DNA from 3 places in the Clostridium aquiflavi genome. Region 3 is predicted to be linked to each of the others. Evidence: riboswitches for the same ligand, from Rfam matches in the RefSeq annotation. Region 3 holds a riboswitch; each other region holds the start of a gene.
The links. A riboswitch is a leader RNA that binds a small molecule or an ion and turns the genes downstream of it on or off. The one in region 3 is predicted to bind lysine.
Positions count from the first base shown of each region.

Region 1: linked by a shared signal. The riboswitch ahead of RGC78_RS06575 (amino acid permease) and the one ahead of lysA (diaminopimelate decarboxylase) in region 3 are both predicted to bind lysine.
Region 2: linked by a shared signal. The riboswitch ahead of dapA (4-hydroxy-tetrahydrodipicolinate synthase) and the one ahead of lysA (diaminopimelate decarboxylase) in region 3 are both predicted to bind lysine.

Region 1 is NZ_JAVJAN010000014.1:25,232-33,199, reverse strand. It holds gene RGC78_RS06590 (ABC transporter substrate-binding protein) at 1-411, shown strand, start outside; gene RGC78_RS06585 (FecCD family ABC transporter permease) at 411-1,493, shown strand; gene RGC78_RS06580 (ABC transporter ATP-binding protein) at 1,493-2,329, shown strand; gene RGC78_RS06575 (amino acid permease) at 2,539-4,008, opposite strand; lysine riboswitch at 4,280-4,454, opposite strand; gene yjeM (glutamate/gamma-aminobutyrate family transporter YjeM) at 4,716-6,227, shown strand; gene RGC78_RS06565 (MerR family transcriptional regulator) at 6,348-6,722, opposite strand; gene RGC78_RS06560 (1-deoxy-D-xylulose-5-phosphate synthase) at 6,909-7,968, shown strand, end outside.
Region 2 is NZ_JAVJAN010000020.1:1,290-9,257, reverse strand. It holds gene RGC78_RS08565 (iron chelate uptake ABC transporter family permease subunit) at 1-637, opposite strand, end outside; gene RGC78_RS08560 (ABC transporter permease) at 627-1,580, opposite strand; gene RGC78_RS08555 (helix-turn-helix transcriptional regulator) at 1,790-2,527, shown strand; gene RGC78_RS08550 (SulP family inorganic anion transporter) at 3,045-4,706, opposite strand; gene dapA (4-hydroxy-tetrahydrodipicolinate synthase) at 5,022-5,894, opposite strand; lysine riboswitch at 6,025-6,192, opposite strand; gene RGC78_RS08540 (MBL fold metallo-hydrolase) at 6,574-7,377, shown strand; gene RGC78_RS08535 (sulfite exporter TauE/SafE family protein) at 7,514-7,968, opposite strand, start outside.
Region 3 is NZ_JAVJAN010000040.1:73-8,040, reverse strand. It holds gene RGC78_RS13390 (HelD family protein) at 1-555, opposite strand, end outside; gene ftsH (ATP-dependent zinc metalloprotease FtsH) at 719-2,785, opposite strand; gene RGC78_RS13380 (DUF3006 domain-containing protein) at 2,830-3,048, opposite strand; gene lepB (signal peptidase I) at 3,183-3,710, opposite strand; gene lepB (signal peptidase I) at 3,777-4,295, opposite strand; gene lysA (diaminopimelate decarboxylase) at 4,621-5,916, opposite strand; lysine riboswitch at 6,129-6,297, opposite strand; gene RGC78_RS13360 (hydrolase) at 6,533-7,207, opposite strand.

The DNA.
Region 1 (7,968 bases), on a different contig from region 3:
GTAACTGATAAAGTAGGAGATATAAAACAAGAAGATAGAGTAAAAATGATGGTATATGATTCTGGCGAAAATGATGCAATGGTAGTTGGATCAGGTCTTGCTAACAACTTAATAGAACTTGCAGGTGGAAATAATGTATTTTCTAAAAATGCGACTAAGCCTTATATAAATGTTTCGTGGGAAAGCATAGTTGCAGAGAATCCAGAAGTTATATTAGTAACTGATTTCATGGCAGGAAACCCAGTACAAGAGAAAATAGATTTCTTGAAAGCTCATCCTGCGCTTAAAGATGTACCTGCTATAAAAAATAATAAAATATATGTTGTAGGATTAGCTGATTTATCTCCAGGTATTAGAAATCCGAAGCTTATCGAGCAAATGTACAGATATTTTTTTGGACAAAATAAGTAATGCAGGTAGCTTTAGAAGATAAAAAAAGCCTTTCTAAAAAGAAAGGTTTTTTATTTTGGGTTATAGCTTTAACTGCAATATTAGCAGGTGCAGCAGTTGGAGCAATAGCAATAGGTAGTACATATATAGAACCTGGAGAAGTATATAAAGTACTGCTTAGTAAATTAACAAATGGTATAGTTTATAGTGATATTGGAACTATAATGACACAAAATATAATATGGGAAATAAGATTCCCTAGAGTATTACTTGGAGCTATATGTGGAGCAGGACTTGCAATTTGTGGAGTTCTTATGCAATGTGTCACTAAAAATCCAATAGCTGAACCATATATATTGGGTATATCATCAGGGGCATCTTGTGGTGCTGTTTTTGTTATAGTTTTAGGTGGTATGTCATTACTTGGAATAAATAGTATTAGAGCAGGAGCCTTTTTAGGTTCTCTTATATCAGGAATGTTAGTTTTTGCTATAGGCACTCAAATGGGAAAAGCAACATCTACAACAAGATTAGTATTATCAGGGATGGCAATATCAACAATTTTCTCGGCACTTACTAACTTAATTATATATTCAGCAGAAAATTCAAATCAAGCAAAGAGTGCTTTATTTTGGACTGTTGGTAGCTTAGGGGGAGCGAAGTGGGATGTGTTATTATTCCCATTTATTATTTTAGTTGTAGTTATGATAATAGCGTTAATGATATCTAAATCACTAGATATATTACTTCTTGGTGATGACAGTGCAATAATACTTGGAATAAATATAAAGCTTATAAAATCTATAATTTTAATATTAGCGACACTGCTTACATCATCATTAGTTTCTATAACTGGAGCAATAGGATTTATAGGACTTGTAGTGCCGCATATATGTAGAACTATAGTAGGAAGTGATCATAAAAAACTTATAATACTTTCATCATTAATAGGTGCTATATTTTTAATAACAGTAGATATTATAGCTAGAGGGCTTTTCCCACCAATAGAAATACCTATAGGAATAATAACTTCATTAGTTGGAGGTCCATTTTTCTTATACTTAATTTCTAAGAAAAACTATTCGTTTGGAGGAAAAGAGTAATGTTTAAAGTACAGGTTAGAAATTTAAGGTTTAATATAGAGAAAAAAGAAATATTAAAAGACATATCTTTTGAGATTAAAAAAGGTTCATTTGTAGGAATTATAGGTCCTAATGGTTCAGGAAAATCTACAGTACTTAAAAATATATACAGACTCTATAAACCATCAAGTGGAAGTGTATTATTAGATAATAAAGAATTAGATAAGATGAAACATAAAGATTGTGCAAAAGAAATTGCAGTTTTAGCTCAAGAAAGTAATACTCACTTTGATTTTACTGTTGAGCAAATAGTAAAGATGGGAAGATATCCATATAAATCTGTTTTTGAAGATTACTCTAAAGATGATTTACAGATGGTTCGAGAAATGCTAAAAAAGGTAGGCTTAGAAAGCTATAGTAAGAGGAGTTTTTCTCATTTATCAGGTGGAGAGAAACAAAGAACATTAATAGCAAGGGCTTTAGTTCAAAATACTAAATTTTTAATATTAGATGAACCAACAAATCATTTAGATATAGGATATCAGATACAAATTATGGACTTAGTTAAAAGTCTTAATATAACTACGTTAGCAGCTATACATGATATGAATCTAGCATCTATGTATTGTGATTATTTAATTGTAATGAAAGATGGAAGGATAAAGAATTTTGGAACAGTAGAAGAAGTGATAAATTCTGAAATGTTAAAAGACGTGTTTGGTGTAAACGCATATGTGGGAGTTAACCCTGTAAATAAAAAATTACAAGTATCATTTATGCACACACATGAACATATTAAAGGACTTGGAATAGATCATATACATGAAGATGGATTTACAGGAGTGCATACTCATTAAAGTTCAACAGATATTTTATAGAATTAGATACAATTGATTTATTTGGTGATGGATTTTAAAGGTCATGATGGCATCAAACAAGAAACCCACGATTAATTATGATATGCTTCCTTTATAGTAGACAGTTAAAATAATAAAACTGTTTTTATAAAGGGTGCAGTTCATTAAACTTAGCCGTGGGTTTTTACATTTAAATTTTATTATGTCAATTATACTGATTCTGATGTTTTGAATTTAACTTCCTCTAAATCATTATTATTTTCAGAGAAATTTAAATTAACATCATCTAAAGAAATAACTTTAGTTTTATGTTTAATTTTATAACCTATATACAATGCAAGAAATAGGGGAATTCCTATATAAGATGCAATTAAACCTTGCCAATCAATTCCATCGGGTTTTATACATGAGTAGCCTTGTCCCAACATTATGATTGTACACATTATTAAAGCTAATATAGGTCCAAATGGATATAATATAGCTTTGTATTTTAAACTTTTTAAATCCTTACCTTGGTGAATAAATGCTTTTCTAAATCTATAGTGACATATGGCTATACCTACCCAAGCTATAAATCCAGCAAGACCAGATGCAGCAACAAGCCAAACATAAACGGTACTTTCAGCAAATATACCAGTTAAAAAACAAGCTGAAGCAATTAATGTAGTTAAAAGTACAGCATTTACAGGTACTCCTTTTTTATTGGTTTTAGCAAATATTTTAGGGGCCATACCCTCTTTAGCCATGGAAAAAAGCATTCTACTTGATGCATACATGCCAGAGTTACCAGCAGATAATACAGAAGTTAATATAACTGCATTCATTAAGGAAGCTGCTCCTGCTATACCAGCTCTTTCAAATACCATTGTAAAGGGACTTGTATCAAGTCCTGCACTAGTAAATGGTATTATAGCACCTAAGACAATTATTGTTCCTAAGTAAAATATTAATATTCTCCAAAATATTGAATGTATAGCTTTGGGTATAGTTTTTTCAGGATTTTCACTTTCACCAGCAGCAACTCCTATAAGTTCAGTTCCTTGAAAAGAAAAACCTGCAATTAAGAATATAGAAAATATAGACTTAATACCTCCATGAAATGGACCATCAGCTATAGTATAGTTATGAAATCCTATTTCATTTCCACCCATTATACCTAAAATCATTAAAACACCTATTACTAAAAATATAAGAACTGTAACTACTTTAACTCCAGCAAACCAAAATTCTGATTCACCATATGCTTTTGATGATAAAATGTTTAAACCTACTATTATTGTTAAAAATAATATACTCCAGAATAATGCATTTACATTTGGAAACCAATACTTCATAATTAAAGAACCGGCAACCATTTCTGCTGCTATTGTTATAGCCCAGTTGTACCAATAGTTCCATCCAAGGGCAAATCCAAGTGCTGGATCAATAAATTTATTAGCATAGGAACTAAAAGAGCCAGCAATTGGCATATAAGTTGCCATTTCTCCCAAGCTAGTTATTAAAAAGTATACCATGATGCCAACTAATCCATAAGCTACCAATGCACCGCCGGGTCCAGCTACATGTAAGGTATCACCCATTGCAAGAAATATACCAGTACCAATAGAACCACCTATTGCTATCATGTTTAAGTGTCTTGCTTTTAAACTTCTTTTTAATTCATTTTTTTCTTCACTCATTTTTTTATCCTCCTTATGGTTTAAATTTCCATAAGTAAGTAACTAAGATAATATAAAGATTTAGGCACATGAAAAAATAATAGACCAATGCCGCACCATTATTCCTGCACTGCGTTTGGAAAGGGTGCATGGCTAAAAAATCGACGTTTCCACAGTGGCCTTGGCGATTTTTTTATGTGCTTTAAACAATAAAAAATGCCATGAGCATATACTCATGACATAAATACGAAAGTTGTATATTTAAATAAATATTACAATATCGTAAATTTCCATTGAAAATAGCTCTCCACAAAATAATTTGTGACAGTCTTATATATATTTTACATAAGACCAGTAAATAGCATGAAAGCAATCAACTATTTACTTCGGCGAAAGTTCCTTTCGTATTACTTCATTGAGCTTACCTCCATAATACTACTATTAAATTTCGCGCCTCTATCTAAGTTATTTACTTTTTAATTCATACATAATTATGGCGTAAAATTATAAATAAGTCAATAAAAAATAATGTATTTACATTATATAATAATATTGAGAGATTTTTCTTCTTAGTTATATGAATTCTATGTGGTGCAATTTAGTTATTAGAGTTGATACATAAAAATAATGTAATATGGAAAAAGTATTGTTGTTGTAATTGAAATAAAACAACAGTTTAGAAAATATGAAAGAAAATATTTAACAAATTTAAAATAAGGAGGAAAAAAATGAAGTCAAGCGTAAAATCAACAAAAAAATTAACCTTGGTACCTTTGATATTAATGATTTTTACATCTGTTTATGGATTTAACAATATTCCAAGATCATTTTACAAGATGGGTTATGCAGCTATTCCTTGGTACATTTTTTCAGGAATAACCTTTTTTGTTCCGTTTGCATTAATGGTAGCTGAATTTGGTTCTGCTTTTAAGGATGAAAAAGGTGGAATCTATTCATGGATGAAGAAATCCATTGGACCAAGATTCGCATTCATAGGAACATTTATGTGGTATTTTTCTTATGTAACTTGGATGGTTAACGTTGCATCTGGTATGTGGATTCCAGTATCAAATGCTATATTCGGAAAAGATACAACACAAAGCTGGGCTTTATTTGGTATTCAAGGACCACAAGTTTTGGGAGTTTTAGGAATTATATGGATACTAGTAGTAACTTATACATCAACCAAAGGGATGGATAAGATAAAGAAAGTAACATCATTAGGTGGAACAGCAGTTTTATTATTGAATATATTCCTTTGGACTGGTGCTATAGCAGTATTTTTAGGGAACCATGGAAATTTAGCTGAGCCAATTGAAGGAGTTAAATCATTTACACAAACGCCAAATCCTAAATATATTGGAGATATAATTGCTTCGTTAGCATTTGTAGTATATGCTCTATTCGCTTATGGAGGAATAGAGGCTGTGGGTGGATTAGTTGATCAAACTGAAAAGCCAGAAAAAATTTTTCCCAAAGGAATTCTTATTTCAGCAGCTATAATCTCAGTAGGATATTCATTAGGAATACTGTTCATTGGTGTATTTACTAATTGGGAAAGTGTAATGGGGATTAAGGAAGTTAATCTGGGAAATGCAAGTTATATAGTTATGTCTAATCTGGGATATTCACTTGGTACAGCTTTTGGAGCAAGCGAGAACATGGCTATAGTTTTAGGTAAGGGGGTTGCAAGATATGTTGGACTTTCAATGTTTCTAGCATTATCCGGCGCATTTTTTACACTTATGTATTCACCATTAAAGCAGATAATTGAAGGCACACCTACTAAATTATGGCCTGGAAAAATTGGAGAAACTAAACACGGATTGCCTATTAATGCTATGTGGATTCAAGCTACCATAGTTTGTGTAATGATAGGATTGGTAGCTTTTGGAGGAAGCTCAATGGCTGCATTCTTCAATATACTTGTTTCCATGACTAACGTAGCTATGACACTGCCATATGTGTTCATAGCTCTTGCATTCCCGTATTTTAAGAAGAAAACAGAAATCAATAAACCATTCGTAGTGTTCAAAACTCAAGGAATTGCAAATTTTTGGACTTGTATAGTTGTTTTAACAGTAGGACTCGCTAATTTATTTTGTATAATACAGCCAGCTATAGAAGGGGATATGCAAACAACAATTTGGAGTGTAGCTGGCCCCTTAATCTTCTCAGTAGTTGCGTGGTTAATGTATGGCAGCTATGAAAAGAAAAATAAAGATGATTTTTTAGAATAAACTATAAAATCCGCGGTAATGTTTTGATTATATTATCGTGGATTTTTATAGCTAAACTAATAATTAAACTATTTTCTCAATTTTAACATTTAAATTATATTTAGAAAAAAATCTATACTTTTACTTACAAATTATAGACTTTTGTTCTTTAATATAATGATTTATCTTATTATCTACAACTCTAAGATATGAATTAAAATTTTCTATTTCACTTTCTATATATTTTTTATGTCTTAAAAGTATATCTTCACGCTTACAAATGGTTTCAGGACCTTCTATGCATAAATCAACGTATTCTTTGATTTTAGCTATTGGCATATTAGTATTTTTTAAACAACATATTATATTAAGCCATTCCAAGTCCTTATCACTAAAAATTCTATTACCCTGTTTATTACGTTCAATAAATGGAAGTAAACCTTCTTTTTCATAATAGCGAAGAGTATGAACTGATAAGTTATATTTTTCAGCTACTTCTTTAATAGTATATGGCATTATGTTACCTCCTAAAAATAAGTGATATTATATTATACCAATTAGAGTCAACTCTAAGTAAAGAAAAAGTTAGAAAAAATAATTATTAGAAATTATCTATTGACTTAGAGTTAACTCTAAGTTTTATACTAATCAACATAGCAAGCATTACTGCTTTAAAACTTAAAAAAATTAGGAGGCATTAGTATGTCATTGAATATTTTAAATAGAATTAATGAGCCAAAAGACTTAAAAGGACTTAATAATGAGGAATTAAAATTATTATCTAATGAAATAAGAGAAATTTTAATAACAAGAGTAAGTAAGACTGGTGGACACTTTGGATCAAACTTAGGTATGGTTGAAGCAACAATAGCACTTCATTGTGTATTTAATTCACCAATAGATAAGATTGTTTATGATGTTTCACATCAATCATATACACATAAAATTTTAACTGGAAGAAAAAATGCATTTACAAATCCAGATGAATATAAAAGTGTTACAGGATATACTTCACAAAATGAAAGTGAATATGATTTCTTTACAGTGGGGCATACATCAACTTCAATTAGTTTAGCGTGTGGATTGGCAAAAGCACGTGATGTAAAGGGAAATACGGAAAATATTATAGCTGTTATAGGTGATGGATCTTTAAGTGGGGGAGAAGCTTATGAAGGCTTAAATAATGCATCTGCATCAGGAAAAAATATAATAATACTTGTAAATGATAATGATATGTCTATAGCAGAAAATTATGGTGGACTTTATCAAAATTTAGCTTTACTTCGTAAAACTAATGGAAAAGCAGAAAATAATTTTTTTAAATCTTTAGGATTTGATTATCATTATGTTAAAGATGGAAATGATATTGAATCATTAATTGAAACATTTTCAAAAGTTAAAGATATAGATCATCCAGTTGTAGTTCATATGCATACAGTTAAAGGAAAAGGATATGAAGATGCAATGCAAAACAAAGAAGCTTTTCATTGGGTAATGCCATTTGACTTAAAAACCAAAGAATCTTTAGTGAAAAGTGCTAGTGAGACATATGGAAATATTGCAGGAGAAATTTTATCACAAAAAGCAAGAAAAGATAGCAGTATTGTAGCAATAACAGCTGCTACCCCAGCTTCAGTAGGTTTAAGTTCATTTAGACATGAATTTAAAGATCAATTTATAGATGTTGGAATAGCAGAGGAACATGCTATAGCACTGGCATCAGGAATAGCATCACAAGGAGGCAAGCCAGTTGCATCTTTTG
Region 2 (7,968 bases), on a different contig from region 3:
AATTAATAGAATGTTCTCTTCCTAATAGCATTACATCTAAAGTATCTAAATGTTCATAAACATATGCAAATACAAGAATTACTATTATAAGAGATATAAAAAGTACATTTGTATTTACATTATTAAAACTTGCAAACATTTTATTTTGTAAAGTTTGAAACTCATTAGGATCAATAACTACCTGCATAAAAGATGTTAAACTCTCAAATAATGTTCCAAATACAAGCCCTACAAGAAGTAAAAAGAATATATTTTTACTTCCCTTCTTAAATAAGAACTTATACAAAATTCCTGTAAAACAGAGCATTGTTATAAGTGATAAGAAGAAGTTCAATTTTTTATCAGTCAAAAATAAATTGCTAGATCCAAATAAAAACACTATTATTGTTTGAATTAACATATATAATGAATCAAGTCCAATAACACTAGGTGTTAATATATGATTCTGACTTATAGTTTGAAATATCACAGAAGAAAATGCTATAGATGCTCCTGTTAAAACTATTGCTATAACTTTAGGAATCCTTCTTGACAGTGCATATGAAAGATTATTTGAATTTAATCCTATTACTACAAACAATACACAAAGTATTATTGCTGAAAAACTAAGTATTAATAATTTCTTATTATGCCTCATAACCAGACCTCCTAAATATTAAGTAAAGGAATGCTATACTACCTATTACCCCTACTGTTAAGCTTATTGATATTTCATATGGATAGATAATCAGTCTTCCTAAAATATCACATATTAATAAAAAGATAGGTCCTATTAAGGCTGTAAATCCTAATACATTTTTTAAATTATCTCCATAATACATAGTCACTATATTAGGCACTATAATACCTAAGAATGGTATTGCTCCTATTGTTATAACTACCACTGATGAGATTAAGGCCACTATTACCAGTCCTAAATTAACAACACGATTATACTTTATTCCTAAATTTGTACAAAAGTCCTCTCCCATTCCAGCGATAGTAAACTTATTAGCATATATAGCTGCTATTATTACAAGAGGTATACTTATATATAATAGTTCATATTTCCCTTTCATGATTAATGAGAAATCGCCTTCCATCCATGAATTTATATTTTGAACAAGATCATACCTATAAGAGAAAAACATAGTTATTGAACCAACTATTTTTCCAAGCATCATACCTATAAGAGGTATAAAAACTATATTTTTAATCTTTATTTTCTTTTGTATTTGCATAAATAAAAGTGTTCCAAGTATTGAAAATGTAAATGATAAAAGCATTTTATTCATCATAGTTGCCTGTGGAAATATAAGCATACATACTAATATTCCTAATTTAGCAAAATCTATTGTTCCAGCAGTTGTAGGTGAAACAAATTTATTCCTACTTATCTGCTGCATTATAAGTCCACTTATACTCATTCCAATTCCAGCAAAGATTATACTTATAAGCCTTGGTAATCTACCAATTAACATAAGGTTTATTTTTTCACTATCTAAACTAATAATATCTGATAATGATATGTCACTTACTCCAATAAATAATGAAGCTATTGACAGTATTACCAACAATATTAACAAGTATATTTTTTTCATTTTTCCTCCATATGTAATATAATTAAATTATATTTTTATAATTTAATGTTTTCTTTTGTATAATTTATATTTTTAATGTTTTAATTTTAAATATGGTTATCTTTTTAAAATTAATAATCATTCTCAATTAGTATACATTTTTATTTAGTTCATGTCTTAAAGTATATATATTTTTTTTAAACTATATTTGTATAATAAAGGAGGATCATTTGGAAACTAAAGAAAAAAACTTATTGTTTATCATTGAAAACTTTTATTTATGTACATCGATGCCAATAAAAGTTGTAGATTCTATTGGAAAAATCATTTTATCAAAAGGTAATGTTGAAGATTCTAATGAAGATTTTATATGTAAACATATAATAAATTTAATATATGAAAAACAAAATCTAAAAAACAATTTTCAGATAGTAGAATATATTGATTTGAATTTTGCTATTTGTCCATATTTATTTAATGATGATAATTTCTTTTTTATTTTAGGACCTTTTAATAAAGAAAAAATTGAGAATTCAAAGTTTATCTATAGACCATTACACTGTATACCTCATCTCATACAGTTACTATATAATTTTGATAATAATAAGCATATCTATAAACATGAGTATATAATAAATAAAATATATAGTTTTCATATAAAAAGAGCCTTAGAATATATACATGAAAACTATAAAAAAAATATTACTTTAGATGACATAGTCTCTCATGTAAATATAAATAAAAGCTATTTTTGTAGTTTATTTAAAAAAGAAATCGGTAAAACTTGTACACAATATATAAATTCTTTAAGAATAAAAGAAAGTGAAGAGTTATTGCTTAATACAGAAATGTCATTACTAGATATATCTCTAACTGTAGGTTTTAATAATCAAAACTACTATAATAATTTATTTAAAAAAGAACATCGCATTTCTCCTCTTCAATTTAAGAATAAATATTTTAGCTAATAATCTATCTTTTATAAAGTTATTCTTATATTCGTAAGTAAGTGGGTTAAGTATTTGAACTTAGTAATTCTAAAAATTTAATTCCAATATTATCTTGTTTAATATATCAATACATTTCATTAATTATCTGTAAATTAGCTAATGTCTTTTATATTTTTAGATTACTTCATTTGATTGCAATGGATAGTCTGTTCTAAGTAAGCTAATGCCTTTTACATTTGAATGAAGTAATAACAATACTAGATACTTACAATTGACTTTAAATGAACTAATGTCTTTTATATTTTGATTACTATGTATATCAAAATATATTTCAATATATACAAAATAATCATTTAAATTAAAAACCGTCATAGATAATAATTTTATAATTATTTTCTATGACGGTTTTTATATACTATAATCTAATATATTTGTTGAAATTAAAGATTGCTATTTTAGTATATCATTATGTTATACTTTACTTTTTAAATCTCATTTAATCTAATTATGTATAATATAGATCTATTTTAAAAATTTAACTTACAAAACTAGATATATTTTTTATATATCCACTTGCTACAGTTATAGCTTCTCTTTTAGTGTTGTATATATTTTCTTCACCAATTGCATCTGAAATTCCCATATTTCCTAAAACATTTCTTGGTTGTTCTTGAACATGTGTTATTAAAAGTTTTATTTTATTTTTTCTGCAATGTTTAAGTAGTTTACCTAATGCCTCTATTGCTGAAGCATCTATTGCATAACTATGTCTCATATCTAATATAAGAACTTCTGCCGTTGATTTAACAGCATTAACTTTAATTAAGAAATCTTGTACAATTCCAAAGAACAATGGTCCATCAACTTGATAAACAAGTATCTTTCCATCAGCTTCTTTTAACATATCTAAAACTTCTTCATCAAATACCTCTTCATCTACTAAATCTCTAATAGCAGTTGTTTCAGATACTCTCTTCATAAATAAGAACATAGCCATAAGCATTCCAAATCCAATAGCTACTACTAAGTCAAACACTATAGTGAAGAAGAACGTTATAACTAATACAATAACATCACTCTTAGGTGCTTTTAATAATGACTTAAATGTTCTCCATTCACTCATATTATAAGATACAACAGCTAATATTGCTGCAAGAGATGTCATAGGTATTAATTTAGCAATTGGCATTAAAATTAGCATAATAGCTAGTAATGTTACAGCATGTACAATACCTGAAATTGGACTTCTTCCTCCATTTTTAACATTTGCTGCTGTTCTTGCTATAGCTCCTGTTGCTGGTATTCCACCAAATAATCCTGATACAATATTACCTATACCTTGTGCAACAAGCTCCATATTAGAATCATGAGTATCTCCTATCATGCCATCAGCTACTACTGCTGATAATAACGATTCTAATCCAGCTAATATAGCAATTGTCATCGCTGGTGCAAATAATTGATTTATTGTGCTTATACTTAATTTAGGTAACATTGGCATCGGTATTGAAGATGATAATGTACTAAATCTATCACCTATAGTTTCTACTGGTAATTTAAAAGCCATTACTAGTACAGTAGATACAATTAACGCCACCAATGAACCTGGTATTGTTTTATTAACTTTTGGCCATAAAGCAATAATAAGTACGCATAATATACCTATTAATAATGTTGAAGTACTTAATGTATTCATATGTGAAAAATAACTTTGCCATTTTGGAATAAATTCTGCTGGAACATTATCTATTGTTAATCCAAAAAAGTCTTTTATTTGAGTGGATAATAAGGTTACTGCTATACCACTAGTAAAACCTACAGTTATTGTTTGAGGTATGTATTTAATTACTGTTCCAAATTTTAATAATCCCATTATAACTAGAATGATTCCTGCCATTATTGTAGCTGTAATTAATCCATCTAATCCGTACTGTTGAATAATAGAATAAATTATAATTACGAAAGCTCCAGTTGGTCCTCCGATTTGAACTTTACTTCCACCCAAAAGTGAAATTACAAAGCCTGCAAAAATTGCAGTAATAAGTCCCTTTTCAGGTGATACTCCTGATGATATCGCTAACGCTATTGATAAAGGTAAGGCTATTATAGCAACAATAATTCCTGATATAATATCTTTTGCTATCTGATTCTTAGTAATATCCTTTTGTTTTATCATTGTAAGTAGTTTAGGTAACATTATTTATATCTCCCCCTATCATATTATTTGAAACTACATTTTAGTAGTATTTTTAATTAAATTGTACGTATCAATAAAAAAACTCAACTTATTTTAAAATTGAACGCAACCCTTTTATATTACTCCTAAATATTTGAATAGTCAAAAATATTTGAGAATATAAAGAAGAAGCTTCTAATTAAATGCCACTTAACAAAAAAAATAAAACTAAAGAGATTTTATCTCCTTAATTTTATTTATTTAAAAAATATCCCCATATTTTTTACTTATTACTTATTACTTATTGCTAATTGTCCTAGCCCCTTATATAAATAGTTATTTAGAAAATAACATATTATCTAATTTATTCTTAAGTTCATCTGTTATATTAATTAATGGTAATCTAACTTCATCAGAATCAATTAATCCCATGTTTTTTAAACAATATTTTAATGGAGTTGGATTAGGTTCATTAAATAATAATGGTATAACCTTGGAAATCTCTCTCCATGTTTTTAATGCTTCTTTATAATCATTTGATTTCATATCATTATATACTTTTATAAAACTTTTTGTGTTTAAGCTTGCAGATGCTAAAATTCCACCATCACCGCCAAGCGCCAATGTAGTATAAAAAAGAGCATCTTCTCCTGTTAATATTGAAAAATCATCACTTGGTCTGTTTAATAATAACTCTGAAGTTTGGCTTATATTTCCCGAGCAATCTTTTATTCCAACTATATTTTCTAGCTCTGCCAACTTATATATAGTTTCATTTTCTATATTAACTCCAGTTCTATAAGGAATATTATATATTAGTATATTTCTATCTGTAGATTCAGATATACTCTTAAAATGTTCATAAATTCCTCTTTGATTTGGTCTAGAATAATACGGTGCTACTGATAATATTCCATCAACATTATTATCTTTAGCTATTTTTAATCTTTTTATTACTTCAGATGTGTTATTTCCTCCAAGTCCTACATAAACTTTTGTTCTACCATTATTATATTCCATTGTTTTTGATAGTATTTCATTATACTCAAAAGATGATATTGTCGAGCTTTCCCCAGTAGTTCCCAATGGTATTATTCCATCTACACCTTGTTCTATATAATAATCTACCAATTTTTTATAGCAAACAAAATCAACACAATTATCTTTAAATGGTGTTACAAGTGGTATTATTATTCCTTTAATTTTCATAATTATTCCCCCTAAAAATATTGCTATAAGAAAACCCGTTATAGTAATACTATAACGGGTAGAGTTTCATTGCTAAAGCTTATAAAGATATTATTTCTTTAAATTAAAATTTAACAATAACATCTTAGTAAATCCTTGTAGCTCTCCACTTGCGTGACAGTTATGCATATATTATATACATACCCAGAAATAAATTTTTGCTTGATTTATTTCTTCGGCCATTATACCTTTCCTTATTAGTCAACGTTTGCCAACTTCTAAATAAGTACTATTTATAAACAGCTCCTCTACCTTAGGTTTTCCGTATTCATTTTGACCATTATATCATTTTTAAACATTACTGTAAAGTACTTACAAGATATATTTAATATAATAATTACATTTATTGTTTTTGTTTTGTGAACTAGCAGTGCTTTCTTAGAGGTTTTATATTTAAGTTCCCCTTATTATTAAATGGAAGGACACACTATCTTTATCCCTCGTAGCTTGAACTATTTCAGGAATACATTTTTTTCTTTTATTAATATATTTAATGAACAATTCACCTTCTTGCCTGATGACAAATATCCATTGCAACTTTAGACTTATTATTTATTTTCATGTGCCTTATTGTTATAAATACATATAAACTTTATAATTATATTGTCTTAAATAATGAATTATAAGGGGATGAAATCTTATGGAATCTATAACTATGCTTGGTACTGGATCTGCTATGGTAACCAAATGCTATAATACTTGTTTCACTTTATCAAAAGATAATGAGCATTTTCTTATAGATGCAGGTGGTGGAAATACCATATTGTCAAATCTTGAAAAAGCAAACATAAATATAAATCAAATACATAATATGTTTATATCTCATAATCACAATGATCATGTGCTAGGAAGTGTGTGGGTAATTCGTTCAGTAGCAAATGGAATGTTAAATGATAAATATGATGGGATTTTTAATATTTATTGTACTAAAAAATCTATTGAGGCTATTAAAACGATTTGTTCTTATGTACTTCAAAATAAATTTTTAAAACTATTTGATGATAAAATAATATTTAATGAAATTGAAAATAATACTGAAGTTAATATATTAGGACGAAGAACAATATTTTTTGATATACATAGCACTAAAGAATTGCAGTTTGGATTCAAAACTTTTTTATCAAATGGTAAAACTTTAACTTTTCTAGGAGATGAACCATATAGAGAAGTGGTGAGAGATTTTTGTGAAAATGTAGATTATTTATTTCATGAAGCATTTTGTTTATATTCTCAAAAAGAAATCTTTAAACCATATGAAAAACATCATGCAACTGTAAAAGATGCTTGTAATAATGCTAAAATCTTAGCTGTAAAAAATGTTATACTGTATCATACTGAAGATAAAGATTTATCACATAGAAAAGAATCATATCTTAATGAAGGTAAAGAAGAGTTTAATGGATATATATATGTTCCAGATGACTTAGAAATAATATATTTGTAAAAATATAAACGATATTAATTATAAGCTCTATTTTCAATATAACTTATAATTAATATCGTTTAACATTTCTATTATGTAATTCTATTTTTAATATTCTTATATTAAAACTTAACACTGTTTAAAAACATAATAACTTTTATATTAAATCAAGTATAACTTTTATAAATAATAAACCAATAGCTACAAATATTATTGGCTTTATTATTTTGTCGCCATTTTTAATAGCTAAATGGGCACCTAAATAATTACCAACTATTGCACATACAGCTGCTGGTACTCCAATAGAGAACATAACTTTCCCACCTAATATATATGCTATTAATGCCGAAAAGTTAGAGGCTAAATTTACAATTTTAGCATTTCCAGATGCAGTTATAAGATTAAATCCCAATATTCCTGTAAAACATATAACTAAAAAAGTTCCTGTTCCTGGCCCAAAAAATCCATCATATGCACCTAAAAACAACCCAATAATAAAAGATAACATGTACAATTTTTTATTAGATATTTCTTTTTTATTCTTAATCCCAAAATTTCTATTAAACAATAAAAATAATGAAACAATAGGTAAAATTATTATTAAACAATAAT
Region 3 (7,968 bases):
CATTTGAAGTATTTCATCTTTAACATCTACTTCTGAATCAAATATACCTTTAAGTTCACCTTTTTTTATTATTATTTGTCTTCTAGAAAGTATATCTGTATCAATTTCTCCTGTTGGACACGTATAACTAGACTTTCCTAATATACCTTTATAAAATAATGATGCAATAGGAGCTCTCCAGTCCACAACTACAGATTCATAAGTTTTTTCTACAGTTAAACCATATCTACCTATATAAAGTTCTTCTGGTAAATTTCCATCTTCCATAAAAGTTACTTTACCGAAATAAGGTACTTCCTTTAAACTAGTAAATTCTTTTAATCTTTTATCTATTGTCTTATAAGCTTCTTCTTTTACGTAATTTTCATGGTCAAAGTAATCTATAACTTGATCTTCATCATCTTTATATTCTTCAATAAATTTTTTTCTTGATTGCAGAATTTGATTAGTTATATCTTTTCTTTTTTGCAGATAATTAAGTATTTCACCGCTTAAAATTTTTTCAACTTCTTCTAACTTATTTTGTTCCATTAAAAATTCTAAATTTTGATTCAAATTAATTGTCCCCCTTGCTTCCTAAAGTAAATTTTCTTGATTTGAAAACATAAGGTTCAGATAATTCAACTTATTTTTTAAGCTAAATCAATCTAAACCTTACTATTAAACACTAGAGTTTTTATTTTAATTATGTTTAAAGATATTATTTTTCATCTTCTGATTACTTTGTGTCCTCAGATATTTCCTTAGTTAAAGTATCTTCAACTTTAGTTGAATCATCAATTTTTTTGTTTACATTTATTCCAACTTTTTTAAAAAACTCTGATTTTTCTTTTTCTTCATTTTCTTTTCTTATTCTCTCAAACTCTTCTTGTTTCTTTTTTTGCTTTTCCTTTTGTTCTTTATCTTTTAACTCTTTTTCTTTTAATTGTTTTTCTTTCTTTTCTTTCATTTCGGGATATTTCTCATAAACCATTTCCATGAATTCTTCACCAAAAAGAGTTTCTTTATCTAATAATATATTTGAAATTTTATCTAATAAATCTCTATTATCCCTAAGTATTTTTCTAGCTTTTTCATGAGCTTCTCTTATTATCTTTAATGTTTCTTCATCTAACATTGTTGATGTTTGTTCACTGCAATGTCTAACTGCTCTTCCATCTAAATATCTATTCTGTACTGATTCAAGTGCCATCATATCAAATCTATCACTCATACCATATACTGAAACCATACTTCTAGCTGATTGAGTTGCTCTTTCAATGTCATTTGAAGCACCTGTTGAGACAACATTAAATACTTCTTCTTCAGCAGATCTACCACCTAACATAACTGTAATTTGGTTCATTAAATCTTCTTTAGATATAAGATATTTTTCTTCTTCTGGAAGTTGCATCGTATAACCTAATGCTCCCATTGTTCTAGGAACTATTGTTATTTTATGAACAGGATCAGAGCCTTCTAGTAATGCTGCCACAAGTGCATGACCTACTTCATGGAATGCTACTAATTCCTTTTCTTTTTTAGATAATATTCTATCTTTCTTTTCTTTACCTGCAATTATAACTTCTACTGCATCTCTTAAATCTTCTTGAAGTACAAGTTTTCTTCTATTTTTTACAGCTCTTAAAGCTGCTTCATTAACAATATTTGCAAGATCTGCTCCTACAGCACCTGGAGTTCCCTTTGCTATCTCATCAAGATCAACATCATCTCCTAAGTTAACATTCTTAGCATGAACTCTAAGAATAGCTTCTCTACCTTTAAAGTCAGGTCTATCAACTATTACTCTTCTATCAAATCTACCTGGTCTTAAAAGAGCTTTATCTAATATTTCTGGTCTATTAGTAGCTGCAAGTATAACTATTCCCTTTGACGAATCAAATCCATCCATTTCAGAAAGTAATTGATTTAATGTTTGTTCTCTTTCATCATTGCTTTGCATTTGATTATCTCTGCTTTTACCAATAGCATCTATTTCATCTATAAATATTATACATGGTGCTTTAGTTACTGCTTCTTTAAATAATTCTCTAACTCTTGAAGCTCCAACTCCAACAAACATTTCAACAAAACTTGAACCTGAAAGTGAGAAAAATGGTACTTTAGCTTCTCCAGCTACTGCCTTGGCAATAAGTGTTTTACCTGTTCCTGGAGGTCCTACAAGTAAAGCTCCTTTAGGTAATTTAGCACCTATTTCTGTATATCTTTTAGGACAATTTAAGAAGTCTATTACTTCTTTTAATGACTCTTTAGCTTCTTCTTGACCTGCAACATCATCAAATGTTACTCCAATTTCATTTTCTACATAAACTTTAGCATTACTTTTTCCAATTCCCATGATTCCGCCGCCGCCGCCCATGCCGCCGCCTCCCATTCTAGAGAATAAGAATTTCCACATAACGAAAAACAATAACATTGGTAAAATCCAACTAATTGCAAAATCCATAATAGGACTTTGTTTTGGATTTTTACCTGTAAATTTTATTTTAGGATTTGAATTTCTTAATTTATTTATTAAATTTTCATCCTTAATATTAGCTGTATATAAAGTCTTTCCTTTAAATTCACTACTATCTGCTGGTGTAATTATTAAATTTTCTCCTGTTATAACTACCTGTGATATTTTATTTTGATCTATCATTTCATAAAATTCATCATATGATATTTGTTTTGTAGTTGCTGCTTCTCTAATATAGTTTGCAGTACTTATAAACATAAAAACTAGTAAAAAATATATTACCATTGTAATATATCCATTTTTCTTCTTTTTATTGTTACCTTGCATAGTATCATCCTTTCCTTATAATTTGCGAAAATATCTAAAAAACCTTATTTCCACATATTTTTCATCATATTGTTTATTGCTTCTTTTCTTTTTAATGTTTCTTCAACATCTATAATAAATATATCTCCGTTTTTAATCAAAATATCTCCATCTTTTATGTCACCTTTAGTCTTGGAAATCGTAGTTTCTAGCATATCTCCATTGAACGATTCAAGTATGACATGGTTTTCTTCAATTCTATCAACTATATATTTATTCCCCATATTATAAATACCCTCTCTTTATTTTCACTATATTTTAAGTTATTTTTTATATAAAATATAACTCGAAATTTAGCCTTAATCTAAATAAAACATCTTAACAACTAGTATATCATATTATTATAAAATAAGTACTATTAATTCAAGCGACCAAAGTCTTTAAAAGGCCAAATCTTAACCTGTGCCTTTCCTTTTATATCCTCTCCATCTATGTACGGATTAATCCATCTTCTAGCATCATTTGATCTTGCTCTATTATCTCCTAAAAAGAAGTATTTTCCTTCAGGAACATCAAATGTACCATCATAGTCCTCATTATTTTTCACGTAATTTTCAACTAGTTTTTCTCCATTCACACTTACGATTCCATCCTTTATCTCTATATGATCTCCTGGAAGTCCTATAACTCTTTTTATTAGTGTCTGTTGAAGTTCATCTGAATAAAATACAACTATATTTTCATGTTCTATCTTATCTAAATTGTAAATTTTAGTTACAAATAATTTATCTCCTATATTTAATGTTGGAACCATTGATTCACTTGGAATATATACATTATAAACTAAAAATTTATTCACCAAAAATGCTATCACCACTGCTGCAAATATAGGCACTATCCATTCAGTAAAAAAATTTTCTTTTTTTATCTTATTACTTTTTTCCATAAACCCATTCTCCTTTAAGAACCCCAATAATTAAAGTCCCTTTATAATTAATTAGCAATTTATCAACTATTTATACACTTTGAAGTCACTTATAGGATATATTTTTACTTTAGCTTTTCCTTGTATTTTTTCGCTTTTTATATACGGATTTTTCCAGTATCTAGAATCATCTGAATTTGCTCTATTATCTCCTAAAAAGAAATATTCTCCTTCTGGAACATCAAATATTCTATCATAGTCTTCATTATTCTTAACATAATCTTCTGCTAATTGTTCTCCATTTACGCTTACTATTCCATTTTTTATTTCTATATGATCTCCTGGAAGCCCTATAAGTCTTTTTATAAGAATCTCTTTAAGCTCATCAGAATCAAATATAACAATATCGCCTCTCTTTAGATTTTCAGGATTATGAACTCTTGTTGCAACAAGTCTATCCTTAACTTCTAAGGTTGGTATCATTGATCCACTTGTAATCCATACAGTATAAATTAAAAATTTCCATACTAATAATCCTATTACTACGGCACTTATAATTGTTAAACCCCATTCTTTAAAAAAACTATTTTTACTACTATCTTCCATATAAATTCCACCTTTCTGAAATTCCATATATACTACTATACTTTTTGAAATATAAACTAACTACATTATTTTTATAAATACACTATGTAATGTTAGAATTATTTTATCTTAATAGTATAACATAAAGTATTATATTGAAGCATTAAGGATTTATAACAAATTTATTACTTTAAAATAAGGCTAACAGCATGTTGATAGCAGAAAAATTCCTTGTAAAATAAAAAATGTGTATCAAAATTAATAAATCAATTTGATACACACTAAGATATATATATTATCTTGGGAAAGAATATTAATAAAAAGCTAATTTATTAAAAGATAATTATTAAATAACTTCATTTTGTATAAGATCTTCATAGGTTTCTCTTCTACATATAAGTCTTTCTTTATTATCTTTTACCATTATTACTGGTGGTCTTGGAATCTTATTATAATTATTAGACATTGAATATCCATATGCACCTGTTGTCATAACTGCTAAAATATCATTTGACTGTGGTGCTGAAATATTAATATCATTTAATAATATATCTCCTGATTCACAACATTTACCACAAATAGTTACCTTCTCTTTTAGGTCTTTCTCAACTTTATTTGCTAACATACATTCATATTCAGCGTGATATAAAGCCGGTCTTATATTATCTGACATACCACCATCTACTGATATATACTTTCTCACTCCAGGAATATTTTTTATTGCTCCTACAGTGTATAAAGTTATACCTGAATTTCCAACGATACTTCTACCTGGTTCTATTATTAACGATGGCTTTGATTGACCTGTTCTAGAACAAACCTCATCAACCTTGTTCAATATTGCTTTACAATACTCCTCAGTTGTTTTTGGTTTATCTCCTGTATTATAGTATATACCAAATCCACCACCTAAATCTAGTTCTTTTATTAAATAACCTGTATTTTGTTGAATTTTTTTTATTAAACCTAGCATAATTTCTACTGCATCCTCATATGGTTTAATCTCAAATATTTGAGATCCTATATGACAATGTAGTCCTGATAGTTCAATATTAGTAAGCCCTATTGATTTTTCTATAGCATCTTCTATCATATTAGCAACAGGTGCAAATCCAAATTTAGAATCCACTTGACCTGTTTTTATATACTCATGAGTATGCGCTTCTATTCCAGGTGTTATTCTCAAAAATATTTTTTGAACTTTATTATAACTTGCTGCAATTCTATTTAAAGCTTCCATTTCATAATAGTTATCAACAACAAATCTTCCAACTCCTAGTTTAACCCCTAGTTCAATTTCGTCTAATGTTTTATTATTTCCATGAAATATTACTTTTTCTAAAGGAAAACCTGCTTTATGAGCTGTAAAAAGTTCTCCTCCAGATACAACATCTAGTGATAAATTTTCTTCATTTATTATTTTACACATTTCAATAGTTAGAAATGCTTTACCTGCATATGCAACTCTATTTGACGAATTATCACACTTAAAATATTTATAATACTCATTACAGTTTTGTCTTATTAAACCCTCATCCATAACATATAATGGTGTACCATATTCCTTTACTAACTCAGTAGATTTAATTCCCCCAATTATTAATTCATTGTTATCAATTTTCATACTTCCAAATAATTTCATTTTTCTACCCTCCAAAAATTTGTCTAAAAACAAAAGTCACAGATATTAATCTGCGACAGGTAGAGTCTACTTAATTAGGATTTTTGTTGCTTATCGCTTATTGCTAAAATCATTAAATAGTATTTTTTAATACTATAATTATTATAACTAATACAAACTAAATCTAAAAATATAAATTTTGATTTAACTTTACTAATTATATCGCAACTATTTCACCTTGTAGCTCTCCACAGTTAGTGACAGTTATGTACATATTTTATACATACCCAGAAATAATTATTTGCATAAAAATTATTTCTTCGGCTATAACACCTTTCTTTATAAATCATCATCTGCCGACTCCTTATAAATACTCATCATTACAGCACCTCTACCCTAGGTTTTAGGCACATGAAAGAAAATAATAGACCAAATGTGTGTCGTATATTTTTCAAATGTACCTTATTCTATATTTCATTATATTAAATTTTATTATTTTTGTTAAAGATATCATATCACAAATTTAATCTATTTCAATACTTTTCAACCTATATTTTTTAACTTTATTAATTTATTAAAAATTTTGTAATAATTATCAAATAATTTGTTAAACTCATTAACTACAAATCATAGTTTTTTATTCGTTCCTATATTTGTCCATCAAATCTCCCATTATACTTGCAGATGATGGTGGAGTATAAGTTATAGCATTTGCCCCTGCTTCTATTGTTTCCTTTATTGATGCAATTGTTGGTCCACCAGTTGCAATAATAGGAAATTCAGGATATCTGCTTCTTATGTTTCTCACTATTTGAGCTGTATTTTTACCTCCAGAGACATTTAATATCGTTGCGCCTGCCTCTATTCTTTCAGTAATATTTTCATCTTCTGATACAACTGTTACTACAACAGGTATATCAATAGTAGCTCTTATTTTTCTTATTATTTCATTTGAAGTAGGTGCATTTACTACAACACCCATTGCACCTTTAAACTCTGCATCCATAGCTAAATTTATAACCCTTTTTCCTTGAGTTATACCACCACCAACTCCACAAAAAACTGGTACATCAGCTGCCATTACAAGTGCTTGTGTTATTAGTGGCTGAGGTGTGAATGGATATACAGCAATAATTGCATCTGCATTAGTATTTCTAATTACAGCAACATCTGTACTAAATAATAATGATTTTATCCTTTTACCAAAAATTTTAATTCCACCACAATCTCTAATTACAGAAGGAACTTCAACTACATGATTTCTTAATGTCCCCTTTATCTCTGGAACTAACTTTGGCTCTTTTGATGCCATTTTTATTCCCCCTCTATTAAGAATTACAAAAGTTATAAATAAGATTACAGTTTAAAAATACTATATATTAATTTATATAAATTAAAGTAATCCACTTTAAGCTAATCCTATATTAACTTTTTTATTAAATATATTATACTCTTTATCATGTAATTTCTTAAAGATATTTTTACTACTTAAATTAAATAATTAAATAAATTTAATAATTTTTTGTTTATATCTCTGAATTTTATACACGTTTTATATAATATTCACAGCATTTATAATAACTTATGCACATTATCCACATGTTTTATCCACAGTTTTGTGAATATTGTTAATAAATATTTATTATGCATATTTTTTATCCTTACATCTAACTTTTAATAATATGGTATCGTATTAATTTTTACACATTTCTATATATAGTTACATTTTATTTGGTACATGCTATATATTGAGGTACCTATATTTTGTCTACTTTTATTTATCCCCATATTTATCAACAGGCAATTATTCAATCCACAAAATGTGTACACCCCTGTTTTGGTTAGGTTTATAAGCGTTTCACCTATGTACATTAAAATATTTAATCCACAAAGTTATACACAGATATTTTCGACTTATGTTCATTAAAAAAATTTAAAGTTTTTGTTATATTTTAAATTAATTTTGCTGATTTTAGTTCTACATATTATAGTTTTACTAGTTAAATAAAAGTTATACAAGACATTTTTAGGATAAAAATATATGGCTATGTTTTTAAGTGAATGTCCAAATTT